DNA from 2 places in the Paenibacillus sp. LC231 genome. Region 1 is predicted to be linked to the other one. Evidence: a T-box and tRNA genes for the amino acid it is inferred to sense, from the RefSeq annotation. Region 1 holds a T-box; the other holds one or more tRNA genes.

The links. The T-box of region 1 lies ahead of AK95_RS29140 (valine--tRNA ligase). A T-box ahead of a tRNA ligase gene usually reads a tRNA of that ligase, here a tRNA-Val.
Region 2: it has a tRNA-Val gene. The T-box ahead of AK95_RS29140 (valine--tRNA ligase) is inferred to sense a tRNA for this amino acid. The anticodon was not compared.

Annotation. Positions count from the first base shown of each region.
Region 1 is NZ_JFOM01000054.1:26,528-35,462, forward strand. It holds gene murC (UDP-N-acetylmuramate--L-alanine ligase) at 1-1,266, opposite strand, end outside; gene AK95_RS29135 (bifunctional folylpolyglutamate synthase/dihydrofolate synthase) at 1,273-2,676, opposite strand; gene AK95_RS29140 (valine--tRNA ligase) at 2,685-5,354, opposite strand; T-box leader at 5,466-5,765, opposite strand; gene AK95_RS29150 (LysM peptidoglycan-binding domain-containing protein) at 6,019-7,380, opposite strand; gene AK95_RS29155 (RluA family pseudouridine synthase) at 7,544-8,452, opposite strand; gene hemL (glutamate-1-semialdehyde 2,1-aminomutase) at 8,449-8,935, opposite strand, start outside.
Region 2 is NZ_JFOM01000049.1:380,990-389,924, reverse strand. It holds gene AK95_RS27290 (MBL fold metallo-hydrolase) at 1-649, shown strand, start outside; gene AK95_RS27285 (DUF3892 domain-containing protein) at 712-945, shown strand; gene AK95_RS27280 (GNAT family N-acetyltransferase) at 1,034-1,477, opposite strand; gene AK95_RS27275 (hypothetical protein) at 1,828-2,091, opposite strand; tRNA gene AK95_RS27270 (tRNA-Val) at 2,227-2,299, shown strand; gene AK95_RS33685 (cyclic lactone autoinducer peptide) at 2,624-2,764, opposite strand; gene AK95_RS27265 (accessory gene regulator ArgB-like protein) at 2,748-3,290, opposite strand; gene AK95_RS27260 (hypothetical protein) at 3,226-3,909, opposite strand; gene AK95_RS27255 (hypothetical protein) at 4,756-5,844, opposite strand; gene AK95_RS35000 (hypothetical protein) at 5,792-6,388, opposite strand; gene AK95_RS27250 (ABC transporter ATP-binding protein) at 6,390-7,175, opposite strand; gene AK95_RS27245 (GNAT family N-acetyltransferase) at 7,239-7,778, opposite strand; gene AK95_RS27240 (TetR/AcrR family transcriptional regulator) at 7,800-8,426, opposite strand; gene AK95_RS27230 (L,D-transpeptidase) at 8,712-8,935, shown strand, end outside.

The DNA.
Region 1 (8,935 bases):
CAGGACATCTTCTTTGGTAGGCAAATAGCGGGCACCGGCATTGCTGTTCTGGACAATCAGCTCCACCAGCTTACCGGAACTGATACCCTCGATCTGCTTCTCGCCGGCGGGAGAATAAATATCGGTAATGATCACCTCGTCCGCTTCCCCGAATGCGCGGCTAAACGCATCCAGAAGGAAAAAGGTCCTCGAATACCGCTGCGGCTGAAATACCGCAATAATCCGTTTGCCGGTAGCTTTGGCGGCACTGATCGTAGCCTCGATCTCCGTCGGATGATGCGCATAGTCGTCAATCACGAGAATGCCTTCAGCTTCGCCCAGCACCTGGAAGCGGCGCTTAGCTCCGTTGAACTTGACGATGGCCTCTACAATCGCTTCGAACGAGATTCCGCCTTTCAAGCAGCAAATCACCGTAGCCATGGCGTTGTAGACATTGTGTTTACCCGGTACGGACAATTCCACGGTTCCCAGCTCCATGCCGTTATGAAGCATGGTGAAGCTGACGTGACGGTCGCCGAGCACCAGATTCGTTGCCGTATACTCTGCATCCGCGTGAATGCCGTATGTCGTCACATTGCATTTTAGGTCAGGCAAAATCGCCTGAATGTTGTTATCGTCCGCGCAAACCACGGCCGTACCGTCTGCCTTGATCTGGCTGAGGAATTGTACATATGCTGCCTTGAGACGATTGAAATCCCCTTCGTAATTCTCCAGGTGATCGGCCTCAATATTCAGAACAACGCCGAGCCAAGGGTGGTACTGAAGGAATGAACCGTCACTCTCGTCCGCTTCGGCCACCACGTGCTCGCCTTCACCGGCCTTGGCATTCGTGCCAACGTTCATGATTTCCCCGCCGATGATAAACGTCGGATCGACGCCGCATTCCTCCATTACGAGCGCAATCATCGATGAAGTGGTTGTCTTACCATGCGCACCCGCTACGGCGACCCCTTTGCGTTCGTTCAGAAGACGCGCCAGCATCTGCGCACGGTGAAGGACAGGAATGTTCAGCTTCTCTGCTTCGACCCGCTCCACGTTGTCTTGGGACAATGCCGTCGAGTAAACTACAAGGTCCGCGCCCTGGACTTGCTCGGCGGTATGTCCAATGTATATTTTGGCGCCTTTGGCCGCCAGCTTTTCTGTCAATTCTTGCGATGCCACGTCAGAACCCGTGACTTTATAACCCATCTCCAGCATAACTCTTGCAATGGCGCTCATCCCGTAGCCGCCAATTCCTATAAAATGAACATGTTCCGATGTATTCAACAGATATCACCAACCTTTTTCAGAATCGGAAAGGCCCAGGAGGTTGGAACGCACGTCGGCAATCAGGTACAACGTGCCCGACACCACCCCAAGATCCTCCGCTTCCGTCCGTGACTTCAACTCTTCAAGTGCGTTTTTCCAATTTGGTTCTATGATGATTTGCAGTGTATGTTTGGCGTATTTCTCCCTTACCTGCTCTACGATGTCACCAAGCGCCTTGGCGTCCAGTTTCTTCCGGAAATCCGGTTCAGTCAGGATAAGCGTATCCACTATTGGCAGTATATGCTGCAAATACGATTCATGATGCTTATTTGCCAGCATTCCCATCATTAAGTTCAGTTTCCGATACTTATAAATCTGCGGCAAGCTCTTGGCCAAGGTTTCAGCCCCTTCGGGGTTGTGCGCACCATCGAGAACAATCCGCGGGGAGGACTGCACTTGTTCCAGTCTTCCCGCCCAGAAAGTATCCTTAAACCCTCTGCGCAATTCTTCATCATCCACGATGAAAGCCATATACTGGCGAAGCACTTCCAGCGTCATCATCGCAAGCGCGGCATTGGCGCATTGGTGCTCACCCTGCATCGAGATGTCCAGATCCATGTTCCGGAACGGACCCTTAAAACGGAAAGTCTGGCTTTCTTCGTCCCCACGCAGCCGCTCATAGGAGAACTGTTCATCTACGAGATACAGACTTGTACGGTTTTTGACTACCGTTTGTTTCAGAATATCGACTGCCTCCGGCTGAGTTACCGTGCTCACCACAGGAACTCCAGGCTTGATAATGCCAGCCTTTTCCGTGGCGATCTCCTGAATGGTATCACCCAGGACGTCGGTATGGTCCATTCCGATATTCGTGATCACCGAAATGATGGGATGAACGATATTGGTCACGTCCAGGCGACCGCCAAGTCCCGTCTCCCATACCACCACGTCCGGATAAGATACCTCGGCGTAATACAGTATCGCAAGGGCGGTGGACACCTCAAACATGGTGGGCGATCCGAGCCCGGAGCCCGCAATTTCGGCTACAAGCGGTTCTAAGCGATTAGCGAGTTCAAGCAGCGTCTCTTCCGGTATGTCCTCGCCGTTATACTGAAACCGATTGGTAAACTTCGTAATATAGGGAGACGTGTAGGTGCCAACCGTGAATCCCCCTTGAAGCAGAACCTTTGTTAAAAAAGCGCATGTGGAGCCTTTCCCATTCGTTCCGGCCACGTGAATAAATTTTAACCGCCGCTCCGGATGGCCGAGCAGCTCCATCAATCGCTGAATTCTATCCATGCCCGGGCGGATTCCAAACGGAATCAGCCCGTTGATCCAAGCTACCGCTTCCTCATAGGTATGGAACGGAGCTGCCACTGCAGCTGCCGAATGATCAACCATCGTTCTCACCTTCTGGTCCAGATTCATTTTGCCCTTTAGCCTCTCAGTTCTTCGATGCGCGCAGTCACTTTACTGCGTTTGTCCGAGTAATCCGCAAGCTTCGCCCGTTCTTCTTCAATCACCTTTTCAGGTGCTTTCGATACGAAACCAGGATTGTTCAGCTTCTTCTCCACACGCTCGACTTCGCTGTTCAAGTGCTGAATTTCCTTTTCCAGACGCGTGATCTCCTGAGCGATATCGATCAACCCGGCAAGCGGCAGATACATTTCAACACCTGTTACCACGGCGGTCATCGCCTTATCCGGCGCCTCAAGCGCAAGGGAGGATTGATACTCCGACGTGTTGCAGAAGCGGCGAATATAATCCGCATTGCGATCGATGATGCCAGCAATTTGCTCGCTTACCGGCTTCAACTGGAGTTCTACTTTTTTGCTCATCGGTACGTTTACTTCCGCCCGGATGTTACGTACAGCACGGATGACATCCATCAGCAGGTTCATTTCTGTAACGGCTTCCGCATTCTCAAATGCCTCATCATAGGTCGGCCATGAAGCCAACATCACCGTCTCGCCTTCATGCGGCAAATGCTGCCAGATCTCTTCGGAAATGAACGGCATGAACGGGTGGATCAAGCGCATCGTGCGGTCCAGCACATAGGCAAGCACCGACTGCGTCTTTTTCTTGGCCGCTTGATCCTCGCCGTACAGGGACAGCTTAGCAAATTCAATATACCAGTCACACAGATCATCCCAGATGAAATTGTAGAGCAGTCGACCGGTTTCGCCAAATTCGTAGGCATCAATTAGACGCGTAATGTCGCGGGAAGTTTCGTTCAGACGATGCAAAATCCAACGGTCGGCCGTTCCCAGCTCTCCGGAAATGTCGATATCCGCCGCCGTGAAGCCCTCCAGATTCATGAGCGCAAAACGTGACGCATTCCAGATCTTGTTCGCGAAGTTACGCGCTTGTTCCACACGTTCCCAGCGGAATCGAAGATCCTGACCCGGCGTACTGCCGGTCGATATCATATAACGCATGGCATCTGCGCCATACTGTTCAATAACCTCGAGCGGATCGATACCATTGCCGAGCGACTTGGACATCTTGCGGCCTTCGCTATCCCGAACCAGACCATGGATAAGCGTATCTTTGAACGGCATTTGATCCGTAAATTCAAGCCCTTGGAAAATCATCCGCGAAACCCAGAACGGAATAATATCATAACCCGTTACGAGAACGCTTGTCGGATAATAACGTTTGAAATCCTCACTGTCCAGATTCGGCCAGCCCATGGTCGAGAACGGCCACAATGCCGAGCTGAACCAGGTATCCAGCACATCCTCATCCTGTCTCAGATCGTCCTTGCCAAGCTTCGCGCGCGCTTCCTCTTCATTCATGGCAACAACCACTTCGCCCGTGGATTCGGAATACCAGGCCGGAATCCGGTGGCCCCACCACAATTGACGGGAGATGCACCAATCGCGCACATTCTCCATCCAATGCAGGTAGGTTCTCTCGAACCGGTCAGGCACGAAATTTACGCCCTTGCCGGATTTCTGCGCAGTAACGACTGCTTCCGCAAGCGGCTGCATCTTAACGAACCACTGCGTCGACAGATACGGCTCGACAACGGCGCCGGATCTTTCGCTATGGCCAACCTGATGAACATGATCTTCGATACGAAGCAGCACGCCCGATTCCTTCATGTCGCTTACGATCTGCTTGCGGCATTCTGCTCGGTCAAGCCCCTGGTACTTGCCGGCAAATTCATTCATCGTCCCGGATTCATCCATCACGGTGATTTGCGGCAGATCATGTCTCAGACCCATTTCGAAGTCATTCGGATCATGGGCCGGCGTAATTTTAACCGCTCCGCTGCCGAAATCCTTCTCCACGTACTCATCGGCGATAACCGGAATTTCTCGGCCGACAATAGGCAGGACCAATGTCTTGCCGATCATATCTTTATAGCGCTCATCTTCCGGATGAACGGCTACCGCCGTATCACCCAGCATGGTCTCCGGGCGGGTGGTTGCTACGGTAATGGAGCCGCTGCCGTCTTTCAGCGGGTATTGCAAGTGGTACAAATGGCCGTTGACCTCTTTGTACTCCACTTCGATATCGGACAAAGCCGTGCGAGCAGCCGGGTCCCAGTTGATAATGCGTTTGCCGCGATATATAAGCCCCTTATCATAGAGCTTGACGAATACTTCCCGAACCGCTTCTGACAACCCCTCATCGAGCGTGAAACGCTCTCTGGAGTAATCGAGGGACAGGCCGATCTTGGACCATTGGTCACGGATCGTATTCGCATATAGATCCTTCCATTCCCACACTTTCTCCAGAAATTTTTCACGTCCCAGATCGTAGCGGGTAACACCTTCTTCGCGAAGCTTCTGCTCAACCTTGGTTTGCGTGGCGATGCCTGCATGGTCAGAGCCCGGCAACCACAACGCATCATAACCCTGCATCCGCTTTACGCGAATCAGGATATCCTGCAGCGTAAAATCAAGGGCATGGCCGATGTGAAGCATTCCCGTAACGTTTGGTGGAGGAATAACAATCGTATACGGCTCCGCGTCCGGTCGTTTGCCAGCTTCAAAGAAGCCGCCTTCCTTCCAGTACGGATACCATTTTTGTTCGGCTGCCTTCGGATCATACGTCGTCGGCATGTCTAACTGGGATTGGTTTTGTTTTTGATCCATATTTTCGTACCTCCGATACTGTTAATCAGTTTTGCCAACCCGTAATGTTTTAGCCTCCGGGCGTGGACATGGATATCCATGTTTGCGTGAAACAAAAAAAGCCCTTCGTCCTCAAAGGACGAAAGACTGTTCTCTCGCGGTACCACCTTTGTTTCGTGCTTATAATCAATCATTAATCGTATCCTCCCATGAAGAACGTGAAAGGCAAACGATCAAGCACGACACTTTACGCAGATAACGGCTGCGGCCGGCGAACTCTAACCAGGGTAGCGATCGATCCCTACTCTATCTCAAGTCCGCAACTCCGGGGCGACTTCGGCAAGCTGGTTCCTGCGGAATCTCACAGCGCTTGATAGCAATTCCGCTCTCTGAAGGCCATACCTTCCTACTCTTCCCGTTCAACGTTGTTCTAGCTTTAGGAATACCTGTACATATACTATTCAAATATACCGTGGTTGTTGCATATAGTCAATATTTCGAGTGTTTCCGAACGATTTAGACATCATACCTGTCGATCCAAAATAATTATAATACATTGTAATAAAGAAGCCCCGGCTCGTCCGATTCCCCTCTTCTTCTAATCTATTCCCGGCCATACACAAAAACAGGCCAAGGATATCCTACCTTGACCTGCTTGTTCTTACGCGATCGCTTCCTCCGCTGATTACTGGGGAATGTATAATACCTGGCCTTCTTCCACATTCTGCTCGGACATGCGGTTATATAACAAAAGCTCTCGCGGCGTCAGTTGATAACGCTCGGCAATCACGTCGAGTGTCTCCTCACGCTGCACAATGCACATCCGGACCTTGCGGAAAGGCGTTTCCTCATGGCGGTTACCCAGGAACAGACTCTTCCACTCCACGTCCTCGGCCGTTGCGGAGTCAGCCAATTCCTCCGTCTCTTCTTCCTCGTCCCGAGCGGCTTGATCCTGATCCTGAACCGTTCTGCTCGATTGAAGCAACGAAGAGAAGCCTACGCCCGATGCGCTGGTTGTGCTGCTGTTCTTCGTGTTGAAGGCCACCTTTAACTCGGGCTTGGTCGGAACCTCTTCGGCTTTAATGGAAACCTCTTCCGTTATATCATCCATATCCTCCGAAGGGAATTCTTCCTCAGCGAAAACAGGCTGCACTTCCTCCGTTTCCGGTGATTCCAGTACCGGAACGGCATCCACTTCTTCACCCTTACGCTCAATGACACCAGGGAAACTGGCTGCTGAATCTTCTTGCTCCGGCTCGGGCTGGACCGCAGCCCGTTCGAATTGCCATACACTTGGAATCGACGACTCAGCTGCCTGAGCTTCCGTCTCATTATGTAAGGCATATTCGACCGTATCCCGGGCTTCAGACGGTTTAGAAATGCTAATGGTGCTGTCTGCTGAGTCCTGTGAATCCCGTGTTTGGTTCTCATACTGCGCCCAGGATGCCAGATACTGCTGTGTGCGCGCATCCGTCCCGGACTCTTGAGCTCTGGTCTGAGCCTCGTTGAAGTAAGAAGGCGAAGTCGAGTTAGCGTCTGGATGAGTTCCGCTGCCATGAAGCTGGTCGTACGGGTTGGCTGCGAACTGCTGCTCCCCGTTCGAATACAAATCAGTCGCTTCAGGAGCATGTACCACTGTGAATTCCTCATTGGCCCATACTTGGTCGCGGGCTCCCGGAGCCGCCGCCTGAATTCCTTTGAGCGACAGAACCCCTGTAATGTTCAAGCTGCGTTTGGATAACAAATCCACGTCAAAATTCTCGATCTCGACCGCGATGTCATCCAATGATGATACCCGGTTCATCGGTACCGTGATTTCAACCGGGATCCAGTGTTCGAGCGGCTCCGTCTCTCCTGCTTCGGTGTCACCTTTATACAGGCCTGCAAGAAGCAGATGACCCCGAAGCGTAGCCTGGTCCTGCTGACTGATTACCTGAATATGCGGGATCAACTCCGCCTCTTCCAATTCTTCGATTCCCGGCAAATCTTCCGTTAAATTAATACGCTCGTAAATATCGAACCGCAATCCGTAAGACTGGTCAAACACGGGAATGTCCTCCTTTTTGGCATATACTATCCGTGATCTGTTATCACGGCATGAGCCTAAGTTTTGCCACTCAATTTATCTATATGCCGAAAATAGGAGAGCATGACTTTTTTGCGAATTGTGCTTGAAACTTACAGGTTCATTCAGGATCTTGCAAATTTTCTTACCGGTCCGATGTCTCTATGATTCGTTCTCTTAACTCCAACATATCCAGAGGCCAGGGTGCATTCACCTCAATATCCTCGCCCGAGAAAGGATGAGTAAATAGCAGACGTTCGCCATGCAGCGCTTGGCGCGGAAACGCCCCTGATCCTCCGTATAAGGAATCTCCCAGAAGCGGGTGTCCCATATGACTTAGATGCACCCGGATCTGATGCGTCCGGCCGGTTTCCAGTCGAATTTGCAGCAGGCTGGCTTTCGGATACACCTCGGATGATCGAATATGCGTGATCGCAGCCTGCCCGGTTAATGAAACTCTCCGACGGCTTGAATGATAGCGGTCTTTGCCTATCGGCAGATCGATTCTCTTCAGATCCTGAGAGACCCTCCCCTGAACGATAGCCGCGTATATCCGGACGATCTTCTTCTCCCGCATGTCCTCATCAAGCTTTAGCTGCGCATATTCATTCTTGGCGTACAGCACGGGACCTGTTGTATCCTTATCCAGCCGATGAATATGCCGGACTGCCGTATGGATGCCTTCGGCTTCGTAATATGCGGCAACCACATGATTCAGGGTCGTCTCGCGGCTCTCGTTGTCCGGATGGACCGCCATACCGGCCGGTTTATTAGCGACCAGGCAGAAATCATCCTCATACAATACATCAAGCTCCTGCCATCTCGGTTCGATGCCGTAATCCCGGTAAGGAAAAAGGACCAGCCGAAGCCGATCCCCTCTCCATTGTATCCCCTGTTCATGACGAAGCTTACGATACAGCTTCTCGGGCATACCGACCGTTTCCATAAGCCACTTGGCAGCCGCTTCGTTCCGATCCGGCAGACTCAATAGCGCCTTGCCCGGCGTCATCTCCAGCCATTCGCCGCGCTTGCTCCAATTCCCCCCGTAACTCATAGGCTTTTGAAGGCGTTATAGTTGGCTTCAATGGTAGCATCGATATCTTCTACCGTATGAGCGCCCGAGATAAACATGCCCTCGAACTGGGAAGGAGGTACGCTGACTCCCTCTTGGACCATCGCTGCAAAATAACGGCGGAAACGATCCAGATCACTAGTCTTGGCCGTATCGAAATTGACGACCGGCATATTCGTGAAGAAAGGACATACCATGGAGCCGATCCGGTTAATCGTAAGCGGGATACCGAATTCCTGAGCGTTACGCTCAAATCCTGCCTGAAGGCGGGCTCCCCGCTCCTCGAGCTGTTCATAGACGGCAGGCGTCAGCAGGTTCAGGGTCGTGTAACCAGCCGCCATGGCGAGCGGATTACCGCTTAACGTTCCTGCTTGATAGATCGGTCCTGCCGGGGCAATCTGATCCATCAGCTCACGCTTGCCTCCATAGGCACCGACTGGCAGACCGCCGCCAATCACCTTGCCC
Region 2 (8,935 bases), on a different contig from region 1:
CACACTTCTCATTGACTGCGGCATCACCGCTCCAATGGCACTTCATCAGCTGAATAAGACCTTTAACGATATGGATGCTGTGCTTATCACTCACATTCATGCTGACCATGTAGGCGGACTTGAGGAGCTGGCTTTTATTATGAAAATGAAATACAACCGTAAGCTCCCACTCTATATTGCCGAGACGCTGGTGGAACCGATATGGGAGCACACCCTCAAAGGCGGCTTATATCAACAGGGACATATCTCCTCCCTGCATGATGTATTTGACGTACACCCTCTGAAACCGGGAGTGAAGACCCATATTTCATCCGGCATCTCGGTAGAACTGATTCATACGCAGCATATTCCCGGCAAGGACAGCTATTCGCTTTATCTGAATGATCGGATTTTTTACAGTGCTGACATGGTATTCGACCCTATACTGCTCAACCAATTGGTGAATGAGCGGGATTGTGAAGTGATTCTGCATGAATGTCAGCTGCAAGGCCCTGGCGAGGTTCATACGACACTGGATCAGCTGCTTAGCCTACCACAAGAAATTCAGGAGCGCACCTATCTCATGCATTACAGCGATGAGGTCGAAGCTTTCATTGGAAAGACCGGCATCATGGAATTTGTGGAGCAGCAGCGGGTATACGAATGGTAGTTCAGTATAGATGAATAGTTTATGAGGTTTCCCGGGAACACTAATGCCGGGAGGCGATTCATATGGATAATACACAACAAGAAGTCGTAGGCGTCCGTAAAAACGGAGATGGCGACATCATCGAACTTAAGCTGGATAACGGCAGTGTCGTTGACTACAAGACAGCGCAACAAATGGCCAAGAATAAAGAGATCAAAAACCTGAACGTATTCCGTGGACGTGACGGAGACGAACATCTTCGCTCCAATGCGGATGGCGATCCAAGCAACAACCTGGACAATTTGCCAAACTTTTAAAATCATGACTAAAAAGACCTCGAGTCGATACTCGAGGTCTTTTCTTTTAAACAGTGAGGATCATTAGCACCTTAATATGGTAAGAAGCCTACAGTTCCTTTTTCATACGAACGTGGGGAATGCCCGCATCATCAAACGGCTCGTCCGAAATGGTCTCATACCCAAGCTTGCGATAAAATGCCTCCGCTTGCACCTGTGCATCCAGTACAGAATACTGCAGCTTCAATTCACGCGCCTGCGCTTCCAATGCCATCATCAGCACACGCCCTATCCCTTTGGAGCGGAATGGCTTACGCACCGCAATTCGCTGCATTTTGGCGGAGTCTTTATTGTAATAGGTGATACGTCCGGTTGCCGCGTATTGACCTTCCGATTTGATCAGGACATGAAACGCATCGGATTCCAGACGATCGTACTCATCGATCTCCAGGTCAATCGGCACCTTCTGTTCAAGCACGAAAACATCCTTCCGGATATCCAGCGCCTGCTGCAATTGCTCTTCGGTTGATACATTTATGATTTCTGCTGCCATTTCAACACCTCTTTATGTAGAATCAATTCTAGTGATATCGCAGATCGAGATATTATACAAAATAATCGTTTTCCTGTATAGTATAAGCTAACGTTTTCTTGAAAGGAGCATGGCCTTTATGGGCATGGGAGCCACGATATTTTGGGCTGTTATCATCTCAGCCGTTATCATCTACCCTATCTTTTGGGCGATTAAAAAAGGTTATTCCCGCAAATGGGATGAGGAATAACCTCGGCCGTTTTACAGCAAACCGCCAACCTGCCAGCCGACGGTTTGTTCTGCTCGTTATTCAAGCAATGGATACAGACATTCTTACGACTGATCTGTTACGGATTCGTTGCTGCACCCCTTTATGGTTGGAGATCACGTAATGTGTCCACCGAATCCATCGGCGGTACCGGCTCCAGTGCCCCGCTTCCCTGCTTGGAATACACGTCCTGATCTACAGAACGGCCGTAAACATCGAGCATTACGGGCGCTGCTGATCCATGGAGCGGCTCCAGCTGCACCGACGTTCTCTCCGGGATACTGCAACCGCTGCCCAGTACAGTTACCCCCAGCAACGAGAGCACCAGTCCGGCTCGTTTGAAATGATGGGATTTCCCACCTGCCATACCATTCACGCTCCTCCACTGGCAAATACATGCTGTATTTAGTCTGAACCGGAATGTGATTTTTTATAACGAGAAAACCATTGACAGTCGCATTGTCTGCTGGTAATATATGAATTACCTTTTTAAATATTTCATGATCTGTTAGCTCAGCTGGGAGAGCACTATCTTGACAGGGTAGGGGTCAGTGGTTCGAGCCCACTACAGATCATAACCGTAAACCCTTGATGCCATTGGCATCAAGGGTTTTTTCTTTTTTCCTTCTTTAGATTAGCTAGCTGAATTTCACCCAAAGGGGACGAATTGGGGGGACAAAGTCGGGTTTCCCCGTCTCCAGGTACGTTGCCCGGATCCACTGATCCCGAATGTTGTGTATCTTTATCGAAGATCAACGACACCATTCCAGGCTTGACTTCCACTTATCCATACAAAAAAACCGGTACCCAGAAAGGTGCCGGAAATCATAACCTACATATTCATCTTTATTTATACCATTATCTTTAAGTACCCCAGTCCCCTTACGAAGGATCAAGACTTACTTTAACAGTTCTTCCGGCGTCTCTCCGCTGTATACAAAAACGGGACTTGCAGTATTAACTACAAAAACAGCTACCAACGTCAGAGCAGATGCGATAAACGAAAACAACCGATGTCTAATCCTATGGATCCATAACATGAGCTTGTCCTCCTTTCCAGCGTATTAAACTGATAGCCTGGACCAAAAATATGACAGCCAATGTTGGGGACTGGAGTCCAAAGTTAAATATCACGATGAAACAGCTAATCAAGCGAAGTTTTGCGTAATGCTTCCTCGGTATTCGGGACTGCTTCTCAATTCGGCTGGGAGCGAACAGCATCACCAGCGACAGACTGAGAGCAGTAATTACGAGAATGCCTGCATTCCCCATATCCGCAAAAGACACCAGAGTGAATAGCGCTGTCGTGAATGCAATACAGCCTGCCCCCGTCTTAAGATGATATCCTCCGGAAAATTGCCTTAGTACCGCAAAACCCACCAAAGCTATCACAGCCTGCTTCATGTTACCTGTAAAAATAGAGATAAGCAGCGTGAAGACCACAATACACAATACGTTTAAAATGATGGTGATCGCATGTTTCAGAACAGAAACAGAGGACTTATGGTCGGGTACCTGGCGTTTGATCCCCTCCGCTATCCGCTTTGACAAGCCTTCTATGATCATAAGATTCCCGCTCCTCTGTATTGATGGCATAATACAAGAAGATTCCAAATGTTATTCCAAAGAAGAGAAGGTGCAGCCATAAACGATTAAGGTAAAATAGAATTGCAATTAATATCAACACCACGATAATCAACGTGATCAATAGAACATGTTCAAATTTAATGCGCAGCTTTTCCAGATCGTACTTAAACCCAATACCAAACCTGTACATAATCCAGGATATCAATAGTCCTGTCGCACCTGAGAGGATTTGAAGAATATAACCATTGGCATGATCGGTCTGAATGGAGTCGATCGATCCGAATATCGTTGTCAGATATGCCGTTTGAATTAACGCATAAAACATATAACCCAGAATGGTGCAGATCGCCGACCAGATAACCGGGATCTTAATAATGGCTGAAAATAAGAAAACGAAGATCAGCACGGTGATGAGAGGGGCTAGAAAATCCAATTGAAGTTCGTTGCGCATGATAAAACTTTGTAAGTTGGCAAGGATCATGACAATCAACGCCTGCCCTATGTACTCTGTCGTCTTGAATCTAAGCAACGTCATGATTAGCGAATAAATAGCCAGTGTTTCAAATGTTGAAAACAACATAAACCAAATAACTTCCATTCAAAGATTTCCTCCCTACACCATAAGAAATGGTTAAATGTGTACTACGCCACTTCTCGATTTATCCTGATTACACTGATGGTTATAACGTCCATAAATAAACGGTATACCGACAGACCCTCAGTTTCTATCGAGTCGTCCTAAATGATGCATGTTCTTGAGGTCAATTCCGATGGCGCCTGCCACTTCTTATATGTCTGGAAACTGTGATGGAAAATGTAAAAACATTAACGTCGTTTATGTCTCCGGTTTGGCCAAAAATTCTAAAAAAGAACAGCTTAGAACTTCGTATACACCAAAACGAATTAAATCGCTGACGTTCAATCCATATACCAAACGAAAATTAAGCACTAGTTATCAAGAATCCACGACCTTGCGAAAATGACTAAGCCAGAATAAACTCAGTTCCTACTATATTAACATCCTGACATCATCTAAGTTGATTATATAAGGCCCGGAGGGCATAACAACAGGTAATTAAATACATAAGTGGGGGAATCCATCATGGATCTATGAAGTGAAGGGTGAAATAGGAAGTTTATTTGCTATATCTCTATTATATACGAACCTACGTTCCTGTTCAACCGTTTACAATCTAAAAAATGAAAGAAAAGGCATCCAAATCGATTACGGGAAACCTATAATTTGGAAGCACCCAGGCCTCCATCCATGCTATCCGGGTGGAGCGAAGGAGACTGGGGAATTAGCCTTGATCCTTCCGCTCTGCCCGATCTAATTCACATAACCCTGCACCCGGTAAGGTTCTATACCCGGCAACTGATCCAAATTTTATCCTCTTAGCGTAACCCGCTTCATCTTCCCCTGCTCTTCCTGTCATTCCCCGATTCACTTATACAGCTTGGTCCATGCCAAACCATTCGCAACGAGCAGCGTGAGGATATATGCTAACATGCCATAGGGAATGGTGCTGCTTGCATAATGCAAACCCCATAATCCGCCCACTACAATAAAGAATAGCAGCACCCACCAGCCGTCTTTCTGCTGAGCCATATTAAACGCCTGAGAGAACGGTGGAGTGCGCAGAATTGCCTTGGCTGATAAAGGAATCAACACCAAGCCGGTAAGGAATACGATGAGAACATCCGGGATAATCCGGCTTCCGAACAGAATCAGGAATATGACCGCATTCACAGTGAAGAGCGGCAGGAACATTTTGACCGCAAAAGCCTTTAACGCCCCTAGGTATAACGGATTCATGCTTGGCATCGGGGCTGCGCCAAACAGCCAGAAGGCTTTGGGCTTGCCGGAGAATTTCAGCATCATGACGACCGTTACAATCATAATGAGCATCGTGTGCAGTACATAGTACGACGATCCCTGGCTGATTTCGGCCAATGAGGAGTTGCGGATTGTGGAGACAAAAAATAAATAAGGCAGTAACACGGACAATCCGAGTGTTGGATACACTTTAAGCTTAAACTCTCTCTCATTCTTCAGCATGCTGGCAGATAATCGGAAACAAGCCTGCTCCGTGCGCGACCGGCATACCAATTTGGCCAAGAATCTGTCCAAGCGCCCGCGCTCCCGCCCTTTTCCCGCTTCGCTGTGAGCCAGCTTCTCCAGATGCTGCTCGAAAGAAGGAATATAACGGACATAAACGATCATAAGCACAATCGGTACGAGTACAGCCAGCAACGAGAGTACGGTCAGCCACCCGCTCCCCTCGCCAAACAACCACTCATACGGAGCCGCAAACCACACTGGCGGAAGCAGAATCTGCCACCAGGCCGGCGTAAATACCAAATTGAAATCAATCAGATCAAAGGAACGAATCACAAACTGATAGCCAATGGCCAGCGCGGCGGAAAGTCCAATCTGTACATAATTGATCAGATCCTTCAGTTTCTCTCCATCCCAATACTTAAGCAGCAACAGATAAACCAAGGAAGTGCTCACCAGAATGAGCATATTCATCAGAATTAACTCCAGGATATAGATCAGAAAGAACAGCACGCCATGCTTGATCAATCCTACGACCAGTGAGCCTGCTGAGAGCGCCGGTAAGCAGCAGCAAGTAAATTCCAGCATGAATCGATCTCGCCAACCCGACCGTACGACCGTCGATCGGCTTTGTCATCAAAATGCTGCGGTCGCGCACATCAAGCAGCACGGAAGAGAAATCTGAAATCATGGAGCTCATGATCAAGAACATGAGGATCGCAGACAGGATGCTCATCGGCATTAAATATTCCGGATCGCTCCAGAACACAAACGGCGTTAGGACAAGCCCGATTAAGCCGTACAGCCAGAGGGAGCTGACAAACAGGTTCTTGTCCTGCTCTTCTTCTTTCTTCCTGTTGCTTGAAGATAATATGACAGGTGCACGCCTCGAATCCATCAGCAATTTGACATGGAGGATCCGGCGCAGGGTTGCATAGTCGACACCCATTCTCGAAATAATTCCCTGAAAGCGATCCAGTATCTTCAGCATTCGAAACGATGATTCCGATCCCCCCATATCAACTTCCCTCCCGAACGATCGATACGAACCGTTCCGCAATACGGGCATGGTCATGGAACCCCGTCAGCTGATTAAACACTTCTTCCAGGGACCCCTCATGAGAATGCTGTTGTAATTCTTTGAACGTTCCGTCCGCCACTACCCGGCTGTCAGCAAGCAGGATGATCCGGCTGCTGATTTTCTCAACGACGTCCATAATATGTGAGGAATAAAAAATCGTCTTGCCCTGGGCCGAGAGCTGAGCCAATACTTCCTTGACCACCATCACGCTGTTCGCATCCAGCCCGCTTAAGGGTTCATCCAGAAACAACAGATCAGGGTCATGCAGCAGGCTCGAGATCAGCAGCACCTTTTGCCGCATTCCTTTTGAAAACGTAGCGATCCGGGAGTGATAGGCCTTTTCCATGTCAAAACATTCCATTAATTGCTTCGCCTTATCATCCGCTGCATCATATGTAAGTCCGTACAACTCGCCTATAAAGGTCAAATACTCGGCAGCCGTTAACTGATCGTACAATTCGGCCACCTCGGGGACATATCCAATTCTACGTTTATAATCGATATTCCCATCGGAAATATCCTGACCGAATATGCGGACTGTCCCCGTGTACCCCTCAACCAGCCCGAGCATGATCTTGACCGTCGTGCTCTTCCCCGCTCCGTTCGGACCGATATATCCAATCATCTCGCCCCGGCGTACCTCCAAGTCGATACCGTTCAGCACGTAACGATTATCATATTTCATGCGCAGGTCTTGAATCCATAACACTTCATTTTCGGACATGATATGATTCTCCATTCCCTCATTGACTTCACATACCTACCTTATTATGGAAGTAGGTGAAAATCAACCTTTTGACGCATACTCGCTCTGCAATATCCCCATATGCACGATGTCATGCCAGTCGCCATTCCGGTACAAGCTCTGCCTGGAGCTGCCTTCGTGGACAAATCCGATTTTTTCATACAGCTTGATCGCTTTAAGGTTGAAGGAAAATACTCGCAAGCTTACCCTGTGCAGATTCATTTCCAAAAAAGCATAATCGAGCAAAAGCGTCATCGCTTCAAAGCCGTACCCTTTGCCCCAAGAAGTCTTTTCGCCAATGTCGATGATGCACTCCGCATTCCGGTTCTTGGTATCGATATGAATCAATGACATGATGCCGATCGGTCTGCCGGTATCCTTCAACAGGATCAGATAGCTCTTCGAGGAGGAAGAGCCCAGGATCACATGCTGAACGAAGTCCTTTGTTTCCTCCAGTTGATAAGCATCCAGGCAAGGACTGGTGGATTGCATCACTTCGAGATCATTACGCCAGGTATGATAAAGCTCTGCGTCATTCATCGTCATTTTTCGACATGTCAATCTAGCAGAATTAAATAGCATCAACAAGCACCCTTTCCATAATCATGTTTCTATTGATATCGGATCTAACATTATGCAGAGAGATTGGATGAACGTTTCCAACTGCTCCGGTACACAAGTCATCGTCGGTCCGAGATGGAAGGTATCCAGCATGAGTCCGTTCAGAAACGAGATCATATATCGCGCGATGGCTTCCGGTTCCAATCGGGGCCGAAACTCCCCTTGCTCCTGACCTTTCCGAATGACCCGTCCCATGGTCTCAACAGTCAGTTGATATCGTTCGGTTATATAGGGATAATTCTTCCTGGCATGAACATAAGAGGAAGACAGGATAAATTCCGCCCTGGCCAATACAAGCGAATGCCGGATTAGCGATAGATCACCCTGCTGTTTCTGAACCCAGTCCATCAACTGATTCCATATCGGATATTGCGGATCCGGTTCAAAAAAACGGAGCGTCTCTTGGTCGTCAAAACGCAGGACCTCTATAAATACATGCTCCACATTATCAAAATACGCATACACGGCTCCGCGGGACATGCCCGCTTCATCCATAATGTCCTGCATCACAGTGCGGGTATAGCCCTTTCTGATAAAAACGCGCCTGGCCGCCCTCAATATTTCATGCTTCTTCTCCTGTTTGTATTCCTCGCTAACCCGTGGACACATAAGTCATCCCTCTCCCGCCCTTTAACATGAATACAGATTCCACAAAATTCACCTTAACATAAACGACATGATTGTCGTTTTAGACTTATTTTATCATAAACGACACTGGTGTCGTTTTCAAGCGGCATCCGTGTTCAACACGAAAAGCCTCTTGAAGGAATCCCCTCCTCTCCTTATATTCCTCTTTGAAAACAACTTGTTCTATTTTTCCGCTTATGCACATTTCCGTCAACATTCGCGAATAGCTGCATATATATGGGGGAGAACGAAAAGAGGTGATCGGACATCATTAAGGGCATCAGCCGCATCCTGATCTTCACCTTACTGCTGGTTTTCTTTTTCCCCGTCGTATCCCATGGCGCTTCCGGACAGAAGCTGGACAGTAAGTACAGCAAGTACGCACAGTTTATCGTCATTGATAAATCCACCAACAAACTGACGTATTATGAAAAAGGCAAGGTCATTAAAACGTTTCCCGTCGCTACAGGCAAAAAGCCCTCCTATACGCC